One region of the Micromonospora sp. NPDC049497 genome, then DNA from elsewhere that is predicted to be linked to it. Evidence: riboswitches for the same ligand, from Rfam matches in the RefSeq annotation. Region 1 holds a riboswitch; each other region holds the start of a gene.
What was found. Region 1 has a riboswitch for cyclic di-AMP ahead of ACIBR0_RS17565 (transglycosylase family protein). Riboswitches for the same ligand answer to the same signal wherever they lie in the genome.

Region 2: another riboswitch for cyclic di-AMP. It lies ahead of ACIBR0_RS20945 (C39 family peptidase); the one in region 1 lies ahead of ACIBR0_RS17565 (transglycosylase family protein).
Region 3: another riboswitch for cyclic di-AMP. It lies ahead of ACIBR0_RS23065 (coiled-coil domain-containing protein); the one in region 1 lies ahead of ACIBR0_RS17565 (transglycosylase family protein).
Region 4: another riboswitch for cyclic di-AMP. It lies ahead of ACIBR0_RS04000 (coiled-coil domain-containing protein); the one in region 1 lies ahead of ACIBR0_RS17565 (transglycosylase family protein).

The regions. Positions count from the first base shown of each region.
Region 1 is NZ_JBITMC010000012.1:2,445-6,588, forward strand. It holds gene ACIBR0_RS17560 (ATP-binding protein) at 1-962, opposite strand, end outside; cyclic di-AMP (ydaO/yuaA leader) riboswitch at 1,295-1,467, shown strand; gene ACIBR0_RS17565 (transglycosylase family protein) at 1,467-2,108, shown strand; gene htpG (molecular chaperone HtpG) at 2,217-4,144, shown strand, end outside.
Region 2 is NZ_JBITMC010000015.1:145,621-149,764, reverse strand. It holds gene ACIBR0_RS20960 (acyltransferase family protein) at 1-958, shown strand, start outside; gene ACIBR0_RS20955 (hypothetical protein) at 1,051-1,431, shown strand; gene ACIBR0_RS20950 (hypothetical protein) at 1,570-2,316, shown strand; cyclic di-AMP (ydaO/yuaA leader) riboswitch at 2,645-2,787, shown strand; gene ACIBR0_RS20945 (C39 family peptidase) at 3,013-3,861, shown strand; gene ACIBR0_RS20940 (alpha/beta fold hydrolase) at 3,972-4,144, shown strand, end outside.
Region 3 is NZ_JBITMC010000019.1:19,285-23,428, forward strand. It holds gene ACIBR0_RS23065 (coiled-coil domain-containing protein) at 5-1,018, opposite strand; cyclic di-AMP (ydaO/yuaA leader) riboswitch at 1,023-1,153, opposite strand; gene ACIBR0_RS23070 (YibE/F family protein) at 1,320-2,669, opposite strand; gene ACIBR0_RS23075 (hypothetical protein) at 2,692-2,892, opposite strand; gene ACIBR0_RS23080 (hypothetical protein) at 3,044-3,598, shown strand; gene ACIBR0_RS23085 (DUF305 domain-containing protein) at 3,676-4,144, shown strand, end outside.
Region 4 is NZ_JBITMC010000002.1:161,923-166,066, reverse strand. It holds gene ACIBR0_RS04010 (HelD family protein) at 1-1,691, shown strand, start outside; gene ACIBR0_RS04005 (cation diffusion facilitator family transporter) at 1,782-2,702, shown strand; cyclic di-AMP (ydaO/yuaA leader) riboswitch at 2,853-2,984, shown strand; gene ACIBR0_RS04000 (coiled-coil domain-containing protein) at 2,989-4,050, shown strand; gene ACIBR0_RS03995 (SRPBCC family protein) at 4,127-4,144, opposite strand, start outside.

The sequences.
Region 1 (4,144 bases):
TACGCCGACGCGTTGCGGACCGCGACCGCCACCTGCTGCGCCAGCAGGTGGAAGAAGGACCGGTACGCCTCGTCCAGCCCGCGGCTCGGGCTCACTCCGACGAGCAGCACCCCCAGCGGCTGGTCCGCCTCGGCGGACGGCAGGGGCAGGGCCAGGGCCGAACCGACCGGGTCCCCCCAGGGGCCGCCGGCAAGGGTGAGCCGGTCGGCGACGCCGGTGACCTCGGTGGCCGTGCCCGCCGCCCCCTCCCGCAGGCCCCAGGCCCGCCCCTCGCCCGTCGGCACGCTCTCCGGAAGCGCCGCGGCCACCACGTCCCCGCCGACGCACGCCGCCCGCCGCAGCACGCCGCCGTCACGCAGGTAGATCGCGGCGAACGGGACGTCCAGCGCGTACCCGCCGACGGCCTCGGCCAGCCGGTGACAGGTGCCGGCCACGTCCACGGTGCGTCCGTCCCCGCCAACCGTCAGGTCCCGCAGCAGACGCAGCCGGCGCTCGCCGACCACCTGCTCGGTCACCTCGCTGCACACGGTGAGCACCCCGACCGTACGGCCGTCGTCGTCGCGGGCGGGCGCGTGCGAGACGCTGAAGTACGCCTCCTCGCGGTAGCCGGAGCGGTCGAGCAGCAGTTGGAGGGCCGGCACCCAGCTGGCCACCCCGGTCGTCATCGCCTCGTCGATCAGCGGGGCCAGCACGTCCCAGCCCTCGGCGAGGGTGACCCGCACGTCGCCACCGAGGGCGCTGGGGTGTTTGTCCCCGATCAGTGCCGAGTAGGCGTCGTTGTAGAGCTGGGTGAACTCCGTTCCCCACAGCAGCAGCATCGGGTACCGGGACGACAGCACCATCCGCACGGCGGCGCGCAGGCTCTGGGGCCAGCGCTCGACCGGGCCGAGGGGCGTCGAGGACCAGTCGAGCCGTGCCATCAGCCGTCCGGTGTCCCCACCGCCTACGAAGAGGTCACCCACCCGTTGCGTCACCCTCGACCGAGTCCCATCGCAGCCCCGTTCCGGGGCCCACCACCCCTTGCTGGCGTTAGCTGCCCACATCCTGGCACCTGGGCACGCTCGCGAATCCGCCGCCACCCCGGAGATCGTCTGTACCCACACGCACCCGTCTCCACACCACCTGTGGTCCCCGCCACAGGTCACCATCGGGGAAAGCTGGCGCGACCACAGGTGCGGACGGGGCGCAAGTCGGCGGCCGGTGCTCCCGCGCTGCGCGGTGAGGAAGTTCACGAGAAGTGGGCAATCGACGCGAAGCGCCCCTAACGTCGAGCGTGTTCGCGACGCGAACACCACGGTCGGTAACGCCTAATCCTGCCGCCGGCCGTCGGAACCCGTCACCCAGGCACGGAGCGGGGGACCCACACGTTCCTCGGTGCACGTCACCTCGGGGTGAAGCCGCCCTCGGCGGCCGGGCTCCTCGGCCCGAACCCGACAGCTGACCTCGCAGGCGTGGAGGACACATCGATGGCATCTGACTACCAGGCCCGGCACCGTCGCACCGCCCGTCGTACCGCCGTCGGCACCCTCGCCGTCGGCGCCGTGGCCGGCGCGGTCGCGATCTTCGGCCCGGCCGCGCCGGCACAGGCCGACAGCGTCAACTGGGACGCGATCGCCCAGTGCGAGTCCAGCGGCAACTGGAGCATCAACACCGGCAACGGCTACTACGGCGGCCTGCAGTTCGCCCAGAGCACCTGGGAGGGCTACGGCGGCCTCAGGTACGCCAAGCGGGCCGACCTGGCCAGCCGCGGCGAGCAGATCGCGGTGGCCGAGCGGGTGCTCGACGGCCAGGGCATCGGCGCCTGGCCGACCTGCGGCAAGCGGGGCGGCTCCACCAAGGCGTACACCCCGAAGAAGACCGAGCGGTCCTCGGAGACGAAGCGCGACTCCGGCACGACGAAGCGCGACTCCGGCAACGAGCGCTCGACGCGGAACACCACACCGTCGGGCAGCGGCGAGACCCACGTGGTCGAGCCGGGCGACACCCTCGCCAAGATCGCCACCTCGCACGGCGTCGACGGTGGCTGGCGTGCGCTGTACGAGCGCAACGAGCGCGTCGTCGGCGGCGACCCGGGCCTGATCTTCCCGGGTCAGCGGCTCAGTCTCTGACGCGTACCCCATTCACGACGCCCGGCCGGCACCACCGGCCGGGCGTCGTCGCATCGCCGTCCGCGACGGCTCGTATCCTTTCCGCGAACCTTCTCGTGGTCGTCGAGCATGAAAGGACACGGTGTGAGCAACCGGACCGAGACGTTGGAGTTCCAGGCCGAGGCACGTCAGCTGCTCCAGCTGATGGTCCACTCGATCTACTCGAACAAGGACGTCTTCCTGCGCGAGCTGATCTCGAACGCCTCCGACGCGCTGGACAAGGTGCGGCTGGCGTCCCTGGTGGACAAGGACCTCGACGTCGACACCACCGACCTGCACATCGCGATCGAGGTCGACCGGGACGCGCGGACCCTCACCGTCCGGGACAACGGCATCGGGATGTCGCGGGACGAGGTGGTCCAGGTGATCGGCACGATCGCCAAGTCGGGCACCGCCGAGCTGCTGCGGACGCTGCGCGAGTCCTCCGACGCCGGTACGTCGCAGGAGTTGATCGGCCAGTTCGGTGTCGGCTTCTACGCCGCGTTCATGGTCGCCGACCGGGTCGAACTGGTCACCCGCCGGGCGGGGGAGAGCGGCGGCACCCGCTGGGAGTCGACCGGCGAGGGCACCTACACCGTCGAGGGGGTCCAGGACGCACCCCAGGGCACCTCGGTCACCCTGCACCTGAAGCCGGTCGACACCGAGGACAACCTGCACGACTACACCGCCGAGTGGACGCTGCGGGAGATCGTCAAGCGGTACTCCGACTTCATCGCCTGGCCGATCCGGATGAGCGTGGAGCGCCCCGGCGCCGACGGCGGCGCCCCGACCGTCGAGGTGCAGACGCTCAACTCGATGAAGGCGCTCTGGGCCCGGCCCCGGGACGAGGTCGACGAGGCCGAGTACAGGGAGTTCTACAAGCACGTCAGCCACGACTGGGCCGACCCCCTCGAGGTCGTGCACATGCGGGGCGAAGGCACCTTCGAGTACGAGGCGCTGCTCTTCCTCCCGTCCCACGCGCCGCTGGACCTCTTCTCCCCGCAGGGCCGCCGGGGCGTGCAGCTCTACGTCAAGCGCGTCTTCATCATGGACGACTGCGAAGCGCTGATGCCGAACTACCTGCGCTTCGTCAAGGGCGTGGTGGACGCGCACGACCTGTCGCTGAACATCTCCCGGGAGATCCTCCAGCAGGACCGGCAGATCCAGGTCGTCCGCCGGCGGTTGGTGAAGAAGGTACTCGCCACCGTCCGCGACCTGAAGGCGAAGCAGCCGGAGAAGTACCGGACCTTCTGGACCGAGTTCGGCCCCGCCGTCAAGGAGGGCCTGATCGACGACACGGAGAATCGGGACATCCTCCTGGAGATCCTGTCGGTCGCCTCCACCCACGACCCGGCCGAGCCCACCGACCTCGCCGGGTACGTCGGCCGGATGAAGGACGGCCAGAGCGACATCTACTACGCCACCGGCGAGTCCCGGGCGACCATCGAGAACTCGCCGCACATGGAGGCGTTCCGGGCCAAGGGCTACGAGGTGCTGCTGCTCACCGACCCGGTCGACGAGGTGTGGGTCGAGCGGGTCGGCCAGTACGACGGGAGGACGCTGCGGTCGATCGCCAAGGGCCAGGTCGACCTGGACACCGAGGAGGAGAAGGCCGAGGCGGAGGCCGAGCGGGAGCGGCAGCGCACCGAGTACGCGGACCTGCTCACCTGGATGGGTGGGGTCCTCGCCGACGCGGTCAAGGAGGTCCGCCTGTCGTCGCGGCTGACCACCTCCCCGGCCTGCGTGGTCGGCGACGCCCACGACATCACCCCGACGCTGGAGAAGATGTACCGGGCGATGGGGCACGAGGTGCCGGCGGTCAAGCGGATCCTCGAACTCAACCCGGGGCACCCGCTCGTCACCGGCCTGCGCAAGGCCCGCGAGCAGGGCGGCACCGAGGAGTCGCTGAAGGAGACCGCGGAGCTGCTGTACGGGATGGCGCTGCTCGCCGAGGGCGGGGAACTGGCCGACCCGGCCCGGTTCACCCGGATCCTCGCCGACCGGCTCGCCCGAACCCT
Region 2 (4,144 bases), on a different contig from region 1:
GACGTTCCTGCGTCGCCGGCTGGCCAAGATCTACCCGAACCACCTGCTGATGTTCCTGGTGGTGCTCCTGGTCGGGTACGCGATGGCCGACCCGGTGAACCCGCGCGCCGTGGTGGAGAACCTGCTGCTCGTGCAGGCCTGGGACCCCACGCCCGGCATCTTCTACAGCGTCAACAACGTGAGCTGGTCGCTCTCCTGCGAGCTGTTCTTCTACGCGTGCCTGCCGTTCGCGCTGCCCCTGGTCCAGCGGACGCGCCCGGGTGTGCTGTGGGCGGTGGTCGTTGCCGTACCGCTGTTGATCGTCGCCCTCTGGCCGGCGCAGCAGCTGGTGCCGGAGGAGAGCCGCTGGTGGTTCACGCAGATCTTCCCGCCGGTGCGGTCGCTGGAGTTTTGGATGGGCGTGGCGGCCGCCGAGCTGATGCGGCGCGGCCGGTGGCGGGGGCCGGGGCTGGGCGTGGCCACCGTCGTGTTCGTGGCCATCTGGTTCGCCGCGGGGGAGTGGATCCGCGCCGAGCTGTGGGCGGGACTGCTGTCGGTCGCGTACATCCTGGTCATCACGGCCGCCGCGGGCGCGGACGTCCGCGGTCGGCGGACGCCGTGGCGCAATCGGCCCATGGTCTGGCTCGGTGAGGTGTCGTTCGCCTTCTACATGGTGCACGTCTTCGTCATGGTGACCGTGCTGCGCCTCACCGGCCACTACGGCGTCGGCCTGCCCGGATGGTGGGGCCCGGCGGCGGTGGTGGGCTTCGGGCTGGTCAACCTGGTCCTCGCCGGGCTGCTGCACCGCTTCGTGGAGACGCCGATGATGCGCCGGCTCGGGCCGCGCCGTCGCTCGGCGTCGACACCCGTGGGGGACCGGGCGGACGGCGCCGTGCCGGGTCCGTCGGCGGCGCCGTCCGTCCCGTCGGCCCAGGCCGCCGGTGACGACGGACCCCGGGTGTACGCGCACCACCGCTAGCGGTGTCCACCGTGGTGGATCGCGGGTGACGGGTGGGTGTCGACACGCCCGCCAGCAATGCGGGCGAGCGGCGTCGGGGGTAGCGTGACGTCGTGCTTCCGGTCGCGCTCACCTGTCCGTTGTGGTGGGTGACGCGCTGGGCGTCGCGCCTGCTGGTCGGCCTCGCCCTGACCACCGGTCTCACCCTGGGCGCCGCCGCGCCCGCCGTGGCGACGACACCCGTCCTTCCCGCCGTGGCCGTCCCGTCCGTCGTGCTCGCCGTCCCGGCGGGCGTCGCGGGCATGCTGCCCGGCCCGGCGGTGCAGGTCGCACCGGGCGCGCTCGCCGGCCTGTCGTGGCCCGAGCCGGCGGCACCGCCGGTCGCCGCCGAGGCAGCCGTGTCCGCCGGTTGTGCCGTGCCGGACGCCGCCGTCCGGGCGCCCGCCGGCCGGGCCCCGGCCGCCCCTGGATCCCGTGCGCCGCCGGTCGCCTGACCCGTCCGGGCGTACGCCCGCACCGCCTCCCCGAAGCTCCCCACCGCGCATCCCGCGCCTCGACCATCCCGCACCCGGGGTGAGTCGGCCCGACGCGCACCCGACGTCTCTTCCGCTTCCTGAGTGAGGTTGCCGGCCATGACCATCGTCCTGAACGAGTTCCTCCTCGACGTGCCCCGCGCCACCGCCATCTGGTCGGTGCTGCTCGTCCTCGCCCTGACCGTGCTCACCGTGCTCGTCGCCCGTCCCGAGCGCGAGCAGCCCACCGACGACCCGCCCGCCCCGCCCGTCGAGGACCTGGCCGACCTGCGCCGGTACGCCGACGAGGTGGCGGTGGCCGCGGCCGGCGCCGCGCAGACCGCCCGGCGGCGCCGCGAGGCGTGGCTGGCCGTACAGGAGGAGGTGGACCGGGCCTGGACGGCGTACGACGAGGCGGAGACCGCCGCCCGCCGCTTCGTCGGCACCGGGGCGCTGCCCAGCCCCCGCACGCCCCGCACCCCGGCCGAGTACGCGACCCGGGAGCGCTGGCTGCACCAGACGGCGATGGCCGCCCACTGGCGGGGTGACCTGTCCGCCCGCCAGCTCAGTGACGTCTTCGGCCACCGGCACGGCTGGAACCCGCGCCGGCACCCCGTGGAGCAGGAGGTGGTGCTGGCTCGGGCGGTACGGGACGGGAAGCTGGCCGCGTACCGGGCCGCAGCCGGGCGGGAACAGGCCGCGTGGCGGGACGCCGAGGTGGCCGCCGAGGCGGCGCGTACGCTCGCCGCCGAGGCGTACGCGGCGGCGGCCCGGTTGCGTCCGGGGCGGGTGCCGGCGGCCCGGGAGGTGGCGCCGGCGCCACGGCCGGTGGCCGCCGCGCGGTGGCGGCCGGCCCGCGTGGGCTGAGCAGCGGCCTGCGTTCCGCGCTCCGGCGCTCCGGCGCGATTTTGTCCCGCTTTTTCGGTGAGGCCGGTCACACGTTTCCGGAACGGGGCATCCGACTCAGCCCGGTCGATTGCTCCCGGCGGTTCGGGGGCGATCACGCACGCTCGTCCCGTTGTCCCCTTCAGGGGTGTTCCCGCGACCCCCGTCCCATTGAGTCTCGTCAGTGCATAACTGCCGTAAAATTGCTGACGCAAAACAGGTTTACGCAGGTGGGAGCGGCTTGGCAGGGCGGTGACCGGCCAGTAGTGTCGGCGCGTCCGGTGCGGTTCCCGATCGCAAGGAGCGACGCCGCGCCGACCCGCTCAATCGTGATGATCACGAACCGGGGACCCAGTGCACGTTGGGGTGAATCCGCGGGCCCACGGCCCGCGGTAGGGCGTACTTCCCGCCCGAATCCGTCAGCTAACCCGGTAGGCGGCACCGGAAGGAGTTGCACTCGTGCAGCACGCACCCACCCCCTGGTTGTTCCGCCGTCTCCACGGCGCCGCGGTGTCCGTGCTCGCCCGGCCGGTGGCCGCGAGCTGACCCACCGCGCTGCCCGGTAGTCCCGGGCGCCCTCTCCAGAAGTGGTCCACCGCCGCGCCGACGTCGTCCGCGCGGAGGGCCCGTCGCTGTCCTGCGCGGCGGGGACCCGGTGTGCCGCTCGCCCCCGAGCCCGTGGAGGAACACGTGAAGCACCACCTCAAGCGACAGCTCCGACGACTGGCCTCCGAGCGCCCGTACCAGGTGGCCGCCGCGTCGGCCGCCGCGCTCGTCCTGGCCTCCGGCGGCGCCCTGTTGACCGGCGGCGACGACGCCCCGGCCGCCGCGCAGACCCCGGTCGGCGTGGCGGAGCTGCGCGGCGACACCACCGTCGCGTCGCGCGGCGAGGCCCGGACCGCCGCGGCCCCGTCCAGCGCCGCTCCGGCCAGTGCGGCTCCGGCGTCCCCGAGCGCCGCCGCCAGCACCGCCGCGCCGAACCCGGATCTGACCCGCAAGCCGGAGCCGCCGAAGGCGCCGACGCGCAAGATCCTGAAGTACGACTACGAGGCGCAGACCACCTACTTCAACTGCGGTCCGGCCGCCGTCCGGAACGCCCTGAGCGCCACCGGCATCGCCCGCACCCAGGACCAGCTCGCCGGCCCGCTCGGCACCACCGAGATGGGCACGAACTCGGCCGAGGACACCACCCGCGTCCTCAACGCCGTCGTCAAGGGCGACCCGTACCGCACCCGGATGATCCCGGGCGGCGCGGCCACCCCGGCGCAGATGGACCGGCTCCAGGCCGACGTGGTCGCCGCCATCGCCGACGGCCGTGGCGTCGTGGTCAACGTGGCGGGCACCGCCACCGACACCGAGGGCGGCTGGCACTCGTTCCCCGGCGGCCACTACATCGCCGTGGTCGGCTACTCCGACGACGGCCGCCTCGTGCGCATCGCCGACTCGGCCGACCCGGCGACCCCGGCGTACTGGATGACCGCCATCGACCTGGCGAACTGGGCCGCCACCCGCGGATACTCCGCCTGACCGACGCGCTCCACCGCGGGCGTCGACCTCCGAGCAGGGGGTCGGCGCCCGTTGTCGTACCGGCGTCGCGGCTCTCGCCCGGGCGGTCCGGCCGGTGGCAGACTGCGCGCATGGTCGATGAATCGGGTGACCGGGACGGGCGTCCCGTCCTGCTGCTTCTGCACGGCATGGGCGCCACCGGGGAGGTGTGGCTGCCCTCGGCGCCGCTGCTGGAACGCCGCTGGGCGGGGCGCTGGCTGGCACCGGACCTCGCCGGTCACGGCTGGTCGCCGCCGCTGCCGGC
Region 3 (4,144 bases), on a different contig from region 1:
GCCGTCAGAGCAGCGACACGTGGACGTGGTCGGTGTGGTTCGAGGGACCGCTGTACGACTTCCACCCGGTCGCCGGGAACCAGATCTGTCGGTTCCAGATGACGTAGTAGATGCCGAGCCGGTCGGCGTTCCGGACCAGGAAGGCGGTCAGGTTGTTGCCGTACATCCGGGTGTCGTTGTTGTACCAGGACCGGAAGCCGCTGTTCTGGAGCGACCAGTCGCAGGCGCGGCCCTTGGGATGCTCGTACGGCCCACCGGACCGGTAGCAGCCGACGAACCGGGTGAATTTGGCCCGCCTGACCTCCTTGTACATGTGCAGCGTCCGGGGCGTGACGCAGCCGGAGGTCGTGGGGTCGGGCTGGCTGCACGACTCGGGCCGCCAGTCGCCGTCCGCCGTCCGGCCCGGTGCGACCCGGGCGACCGGTGACGTGGCGTTCACCAGTCCGCCGGTGAGGCCGGTGCCACCGACCAGGTCGAGGGCCTTCTCGGCCGCGGCCCGATCCCGGTTGATGTTGTTCCTCAGGCGCTGCTGGTCCCGGACCTCGGTGTCGACCGCCAGCTTCGCCTGTTGCACGCGGGCCTTGGCCGCGTTGACCTCGGCGAGCTGCTTGGCGTTGACCATGTTCAGCTCGTCCAGGGCGCCCGCGCGCTGCACGAAGGAGTCCGGGGTCCGGGCCTCCAGCAGCATCGACACGGCGCCGATCCGTCCGCTCCGGTACGACTGGGCCGCGATCTCGTTGACCTGCGGCGCGAGCGCGTTCAGCTCGCGCTGGAGCCGGCTGACCTCCAGCTCCAGCTCCTGTTGGCGCTTCTGCGACTTCTTCAGGGCCGCCTCGGCCTTCACGAAGTCGCGGTTCTTGGCCTCGATGACGTCGTTGAGCAACGTCGGCTGGCTGTCGTGGCCCGAGGGCTTCGGGGGTGCCGGTGCGGCGGACGCCGGGAGGGGCCCGACGAACACGGCCAGCGCGGCGAGCACGGCCACCACAGGTGTCAACCAGCGGCGTAGGGGTGCCGTCACAGTGTTCCCTTCCGTCGACCGCCGACCGGGTTAGCTGACGGGTTCGGGGCGGAAGTGGCCCCTACCGCATTCGCGGATTCACCCCAGGTACCTGGGTCCCCGGTTCGCCTCGCGGCGATTGGGCGGCGGCACCGCAGGCGCCGCTGCGCGCCTTCGGCGGTGACCGGCAGCGAGGTTACCCGACAGTCGTCCTGGGGATCTACGTCTGGTAGCCGACCAAACGAGCTATTTCGAAGCCAAAGTCGATGACCAGTGACGCGACTATCAGGCGGGTGGGGCCGCGTGATCACGCTACGCAGTTTCACCATGCGGTGTCCGTGCTCCTGTCTCGGTCGGGCCACCTGCCGGGGGTGGCGGGGGAGGTGTCCGTCGCGCGGGGGGCGCTCAGCGCCTCCAGCGCCTCCGCCCGTACCGCCGCCCGGGGGAGCGGCGGGTCGGGCGGTGTGTCGCCGGCGGTGGCCGTACCGCCCCGCCGGCCGGCCGTGGTGACCACGGCCGCCAGCGCGGTGGTGAGCGGCACCGCGGCGATCAGACCCAGGGTGGCGACCGCGCTGCGGACGATCTCCTGGGCCAGGAACTCACTGGTGAGGATCTGGGTCACCGCCCGCGAGTCGGCGGTGAGCAGGAGCAGCACGGGCAGGGAGGCGCCCGCGTACGCCAGCACGATCGTGTTCACCGTGGAGGCGATGTGCGCGCGGCCGACCCGGGTCGCCGCCCGGTAGAGCTGCAACCGGGTCAGCCCGGGGTTGGCGTGCGCCAGTTCGGTGACCGTGGCGGCCTGGGTGACCGTGACGTCGTCGAGCACGCCGAGCGAGCCGATGATGATGCCGGCCAGCAGCAGCCCGTGCAGGTCGACGTCGGCCTGGTACATCGACAGCGTGGTGGCGTCCTCGCTGCCGTACCCGGTCAGATGGGTGGCGGCGGTGGCGAGCGTGCCGAGCACGCCGGTCAGCACCAGGCTGCCGAGCGTCCCGAGCACCGCCACGGACGTCTGCGCGGTCACCCCGTGGGTCAGGTACAGCACCACGAACATGATCAACGCGGCGCCGACGACCGCGACGAGCAGCGGCGACTGCCCGGCGCTGATCCCGGGCAGCACGAAGGTGAGCAGGATGGCGAAGCTCGCCGCGAGGCCGGCGAGCGCGGCCAGCCCGCGCCACCGCCCGAACGCGACGATCGCGGCGGCGAAGAGGGCCACGAGCCAGACCAGCGGTGCGCCCCGCTGGTGCTCCGCGATGTTGTAGCTGCTGACCGTCGGGTCGGCCGGATCGAGCAGCTCCACCAGGATGATCTCGTCGCCCGCCGCCACCGTCGGTGCGCCCGGCCCGACGGGGATCGGCGTCTCCACCTGCTGCCCGGCGTCCGGCCCCTCGTCGACGCGTACGGTCACGCGGCCGCACGGCCCGTCCGTGGCGCCCGGTGGCCCCTCCGGGGTGTCGGGTCGCGGCGGGCAGGCTTCGCTCACGACTCTCGTCACGGTGCCGTGGTAGCGGGGCGGCTCCGTGCCCTGGTCGGTCTCGGGGGCGTTGCGGGGCCAGAGCACCAGGGCGGCGACCATGGTCGCGACGAAGAGGGGGACCACCGTCGCGACGAGGATCCGCCGCACCCCGGGCGGGGTGGACGGAGCGGGACGGGTGTGGTCGGCGCCCATGTGCGTGTCTCCCAACGAATCCTCAGGCGGGTACGTGCCAGCGGGCCGGTCGGTTCAGGGTTCCGACCACGGCGGTCACCGCGAACCGGGGAGATGACCCTCCCGTGTCGGTTCGGCCACGTACCGCGACGGTCCGGTCCGGGTGGCCCCGACCACGGGCGGTCGGCGAGGTCGCCGACCGGCTGCGGGCGCGGGTCGGGTGGTGCGGGAGCCGGAGAGCCATCGGCCGAATCGTAGCCACCGCCACCCTCCGACGCCGCTCGCGAGGCCCGGTGTCGGGTAAGGAAGGGCCCCCCGTTAACGCCTGCGGTAGAGGAAGGGCCCCCTGTTAACGCCGCAGCCCCGCTGGGCGGTCGGCACGCTAGCGTAGTCGTGTGCGGACGACGGCAGACGTGGCGGCCGGGCGGTGGACCCGGCTGCTCCTGGTCGTCGCCACCCTGTTCGGCCTGGCCGTCATGCACACGCTCGGCCACGGGACGCACGCCGCCGGGCACGAGCCTGTCGCCCCCGCGCACGACGGCGCGTCGGCGCACGAGGGCGCGCCGCCCCCCAGCGGAACGGTCGGCGACCACGACGCCGCGGGGGACGTCCGGCTCGTCGCCGCGGGGAATCCCCGGCTCGTCGCCGCGGGAAATCTCCGGCTAGTCGCCGCGGTCGTTCCCGGTGACGCGGGTTGCCCCACAGGCTGCCCGCACGGGCCGTTGCTCGCCGCCGGTGGCACGGGTGGAGGGTTCCCCGACTGGGGTGTCTGTCTGGCGGTGCTCGGCGCCTTCGGCATGTCGCTCCTGCTGGCGGTCCTCTTCGCGACCGTGACGGGAGCGGGCGAGCCGGGCCGGCGGAGCGGTGACCGTCCTCCGGGTGCTTCGAGGGCACCCCCGCCGCGCCCCGTCGGTCTTCGCCTCGCCACGGTCTCGGTGCTGCGCAGATAGGCGCGATGCGCGGTGCAGGACGCTGCTCCGCGCTCCCGTCGTGTCGCGTACGTCCCGAGAAACCGAAAGGCTCAACCGTGAACACTCGTACCATCGCGCGCCGTGCCGCCCTGGCCGGCGTCACCGTCACCGCCGCCGTCGTCCTGACCGCCTGCGGCGGGGATCACTCGTCCGGCGGGAACCACGGCATGCCCGCCGCCACCGGCGCCGCCCCCTCGGCGGGCGCGAGCGCGGCGACCGTCGACGACGCCGACGTCATGTTCGCCCAGATGATGATTCCGCACCACCAGCAGGCCGTGGAGATGGCCGACCTGGCCACCACCCGGGCCGGCGACTCGGAGGTCAAGCGGCTCGCCGGGCAGATCAAGGCCGCGCAGGGGCCGGAGGTCGCCACCATGAGCGGCTGGCTGGCCGAGTGGGGTCGGCCGGTGCCGTCTCCCGGCGCCGAGATGCCGCACATGGACCACGGCATGCCCGGGATGATGTCCGAGGCCGACATGTCGAAGCTGGCGGCCGCCTCCGGCCGCGAGTTCGACCGACAGTTCC
Region 4 (4,144 bases), on a different contig from region 1:
AGGACGACCTGCTCGACCCGGAGGCCGCGCCGGCCGAGATGACGGTGGTCGGCGACGGTGCGCTGCTGGCGACCCTGTCGAAGGCGACCGGGCGCGGCATGCGGGACATCGTCGCGACGATCCAGCGGGAGCAGGACGAGGCGATCCGCTCCCCCGGCTCGGGCGTCACGATCGTCTCCGGCGGCCCCGGCACCGGCAAGACCGCGGTGGCCCTGCACCGGGCCGCGTACCTGCTCTACTCCGAGCGGAGCCGGTACGCCGGCGGCGGCATCCTGGTGGTCGGCCCGTCGACGGTCTTCGTGGAGTACATCGCCTCGGTGCTGCCGTCGCTGGGCGAGGACACCGCCACCCTGCACTCGCTGGGCACGCTGTTCCCGGGGATGCGGGCCACCCGCACCGACCCGCCGGAGGTGGCGGCGGTGAAGGGCTCGCTGCGGATGCGCCGGGTGCTGGAGCGGGCGGCCCGGGACGCGGTGCCGGACGGGCCGGTCGAGTTGCGGCTGCTGTACCGGGGTGAGCTGCTCCGGCTGGACCGGCGGGAGCTGGACGGGATCCGGGAGCGGGTGCTGCACCGGGGTGCCCGCCGCAACGAGGTGCGCCGGGCCGGCTTCGACGGCGTGTTCGCCGCGTTGTGGGCGCAGGCCCGCCGGCTGGGCATCGGCCGGCTGCCCGAGCAGCGCGCGTTCGAGGACGAGATCGCCGAGCGGTCCGAGTTCCGGGAGTTCCTGAAGGCGTGGTGGCCGCGCCTGCACCCCCGGCACGTGCTCGGCTGGCTGGCCCACCCGGACCGGCTGCGCCGGTACGCCGGTGGGATCCTCTCCGGTCGGGAGATCCGGTTGCTGGGCGACGCGTACCGGTCGCTGGGCGCCGAGGGGCTGACGATCGCCGACGTGGCGCTGCTGGACGAGCTGGACGAGCTGCTCGGCAAGCCGATGAAGCCGGCCCGCGCGAAGCGGGACCCGTACCGGCTCGCCGGCGGGGTGCGTGAGCTGAGCACGTTCGCCGACCGGCAGCGGGTCGCCCGGGAGGCGGCCCGGCAGCGGCCGGAGGACTACCGCGAGTACGCGCACGTCGTGGTCGACGAGTCGCAGGACGTCTCGCCGATGCAGTGGCGCATGATCGGCCGGCGGGGGCGGCTGGCGTCGTGGACGGTGGTCGGGGACCCGGCGCAGACCGCCTGGACCGGCGACCCGCAGGAGCTGACCCGGGCGCGGGACCAGGCGCTGGGCCGGCGTCGTCGGCACCAGTTCACCCTCACCACCAACTACCGGAACTCCGCGGAGATCTTCGCGGTGGCGGCGGCCGAGATCCGCCGGCTCTACCCCGACCTTCCGCTGCCGGTCGCGGTGCGGTCGACCGGCGTGGACCCGGTGCAGCTGGTGGTGCCGGCGTCGGAGCTGGAGACCACCGTCGTCGAGGCGGCCACCGCCCTGCTCGCGGAGGTGGAGGGGACCGTCGGCGTGGTCACGCCGGTGCCGCGCCGCGACGAGGTCGCGGGCTGGCTGGGCGGCCTGGGGGGACCACGACTCCAGGTGGTGACCAGCCTGGAGGCCAAGGGCATGGAGTACGACGGGGTCGCGCTGGTCGCGCCGGGCGAGATCCGGGCCGATCCGGGCTCGGGTGTACGGACCCTCTACGTCGCCCTGTCCCGGGCCACCCAGCGGCTGACCACGGTCGAGCCGACCGGCTGATCCGGGACGTCGACAGACCGACTTCAGTTGCACACATTGCGATGTGAGCATAGATTTGACGTGGGTCCGGACTGCGACGGAGGTTTCGGCGTGGGCGCAGGGCACGACCACCACCATGGTTCGATCGCGAACGCCGCATACCGCCACCGAGGGCGACTCTGGGCCGCTTTCGCGCTGCTCGGCGCGCTGATGGCGGTCGAGGCCGTGACGGCCCTCCGCACCGGCTCGCTGGCGCTGCTCAGCGACGCCGGGCACATGTTCACCGACGTGCTCGGCATCGGCATGGCCCTGGCCGCGATCACCGCCACCCGGCGGAGCACCTCCGACCCGCAGCGCACCTTCGGCCTGTACCGGCTGGAGGTGCTGGCCGCCCTGGCCAACGCCGTGCTGCTCTCCGGCGTGGCGGTCTACGTGGTGGTCGAGGCGGTACGCCGGTTCGGCGACCCCCCGGAGGTGTCCGCCGGCCCGATGCTGGTGGTGGCCGTGCTCGGCCTGCTCGCGAACCTCGTCGCCTTCGGCCTGCTGCGCCCCGGCGCCAAGGAGAACATCAACCTTCAGGGGGCGTACCTGGAGGTCCTCGGCGACCTGCTCGGCTCACTCGGGGTGATCGGGGCGGCCCTGCTGATCTCCGTCACCGACTGGTGGTGGGCCGACCCGCTGGTCGCGGTCGCGATCGGTGTGTTCATCCTGCCCCGCACGTGGCGACTGGGCCGGGCCGCGCTGCGAATCCTGGTCCAGGCCGCCCCGGAGCACCTCCAGGTCACCGCCGTGCACGACCGGCTGGCCGCCGTGCCCGGCGTCGCCGAGGTGCACGACCTCCACGTCTGGACCCTCACGTCGGGCATGGACGTGGCCTCGGCGCACCTCACCACGACCCCCGACGCCGAGGTCGGCGCCGTGCTGACGGCGGCCCGGACGGCGTTGCGGGAGGACTTCCGGATCGACCACGCCACGTTGCAGATCGAGCCCGGGGCGACTCCCGGGGCCTGCGGGACAGTCGAGTGGTGTTGAGCATCTCCTTAATTCAGAGTGTGTAAAGTGCGCTTATGCCGGTTTTGTCGGTAAGGACGTGCGCACCATGCGTCACCACCGCTGCAAGCGTCCCACCAGCACCGGTAGGCTCTGATCCGGCCTCCGCCAGGCGGCACCCACCGGTGCCGGCGGTGGCCGCCGCCTAATCGCCTGCCACGGCGAACCGGGGAACCGCGTTCCTGGGGTGCATCCGCGTCAGCGGTAGGGATCTTCCGTCCCGAACCCGTCAGCTAACCCGGTCGGCGGCTGACGGAAGGACACCTGCATGCCAACACCCGTACGACGACGCGCCGCCCGGACAGCGGCCCTGATCGCCGCGACGCTCGCCGTCGCCCTGGGCGGCACACCGGTCCCCGCCGGCGCCGCCCCCGCCCCGACCGCCGCCCTCGCCGCCCCCGGGGACGATGTGGAGGGCGGCACCCCCGCCCTGCGGGCCCAGCTCGAAGCGGCCAGCAAGGGCTACCTCGACGCCAAGCGGGCCCTGGACACCTCACTCCGGCGGCAGCAGCAGCTCGCCGCCGAGGTGAAGAAGAACGAGACCGAGCTGGCCGAGCGCAGCCAGCAGGTCGGGGACCTCGCCGGTCTCGCGTACCGCACCGGTCGGCTCAGCGCCGCTTCCGCCCTGCTCAACAGCAGCTCCCCGGACGGCTTCATGGACCGCGCCGCCGCGCTGGACCAGGTCGCCGCCAACGAGGACCGGGCGCTGCGCCAGCTCCAGGAGGCCCGCGACAAGGCCGCCCAGGCCAAGCTGGCCGTGGAGGTCGAGATCCGGGAGCAGACCAAGCAGCAGACGGTGATGGCCAAGCGCAAGCAGCAGGCGGAGAAGGCCCTCACCGTGGCGAACGAGCGGGCGTCCAGCCCGCCGACCAGCAGCGGCAGCCGCACCGCCAGCGCGACGGCGAAGCCGGCACCGCGCAACCCCGACGGCTCCTGGCCGACCGAGTCGTGCAGCGTGAACGACCCGACCCCGGCGGACGGCTGCATCACGCCGCGCACCCTGCACGCGCTCAACCAGGCCAAGGCGGCCGGCTTCACCCGGTACGTCTCCTGTTACCGGCCCGGCGGCTCGGGTGAGCACCCGAAGGGTCGCGCCTGCGACTTCGCCGCCCAGCAGGACGGTTTCGGTGGCGACGCCAGCGGTGGGGACCGGACGTACGGCAACAACCTCGCCGCGTTCTACGTCAACAACGCGGACCGGCTCGCCGTGCTCTACGTGATCTGGTACCGGCAGATCTGGCTGCCCAGCAGCGGGTGGAAGTCGTACAGCGGGGCCAACGGCGACCCCTCCAGCGACCACACCAACCACGTGCACCTGTCGGTCTACTGACCGGCGCCGACGGCCCCCGGTGGACGCCTCGCGGCAGCCCACCGGGGGCCGTCGCGTACGCCCACCGGACGGTCGCTCAGGTCGACGGCGGGCG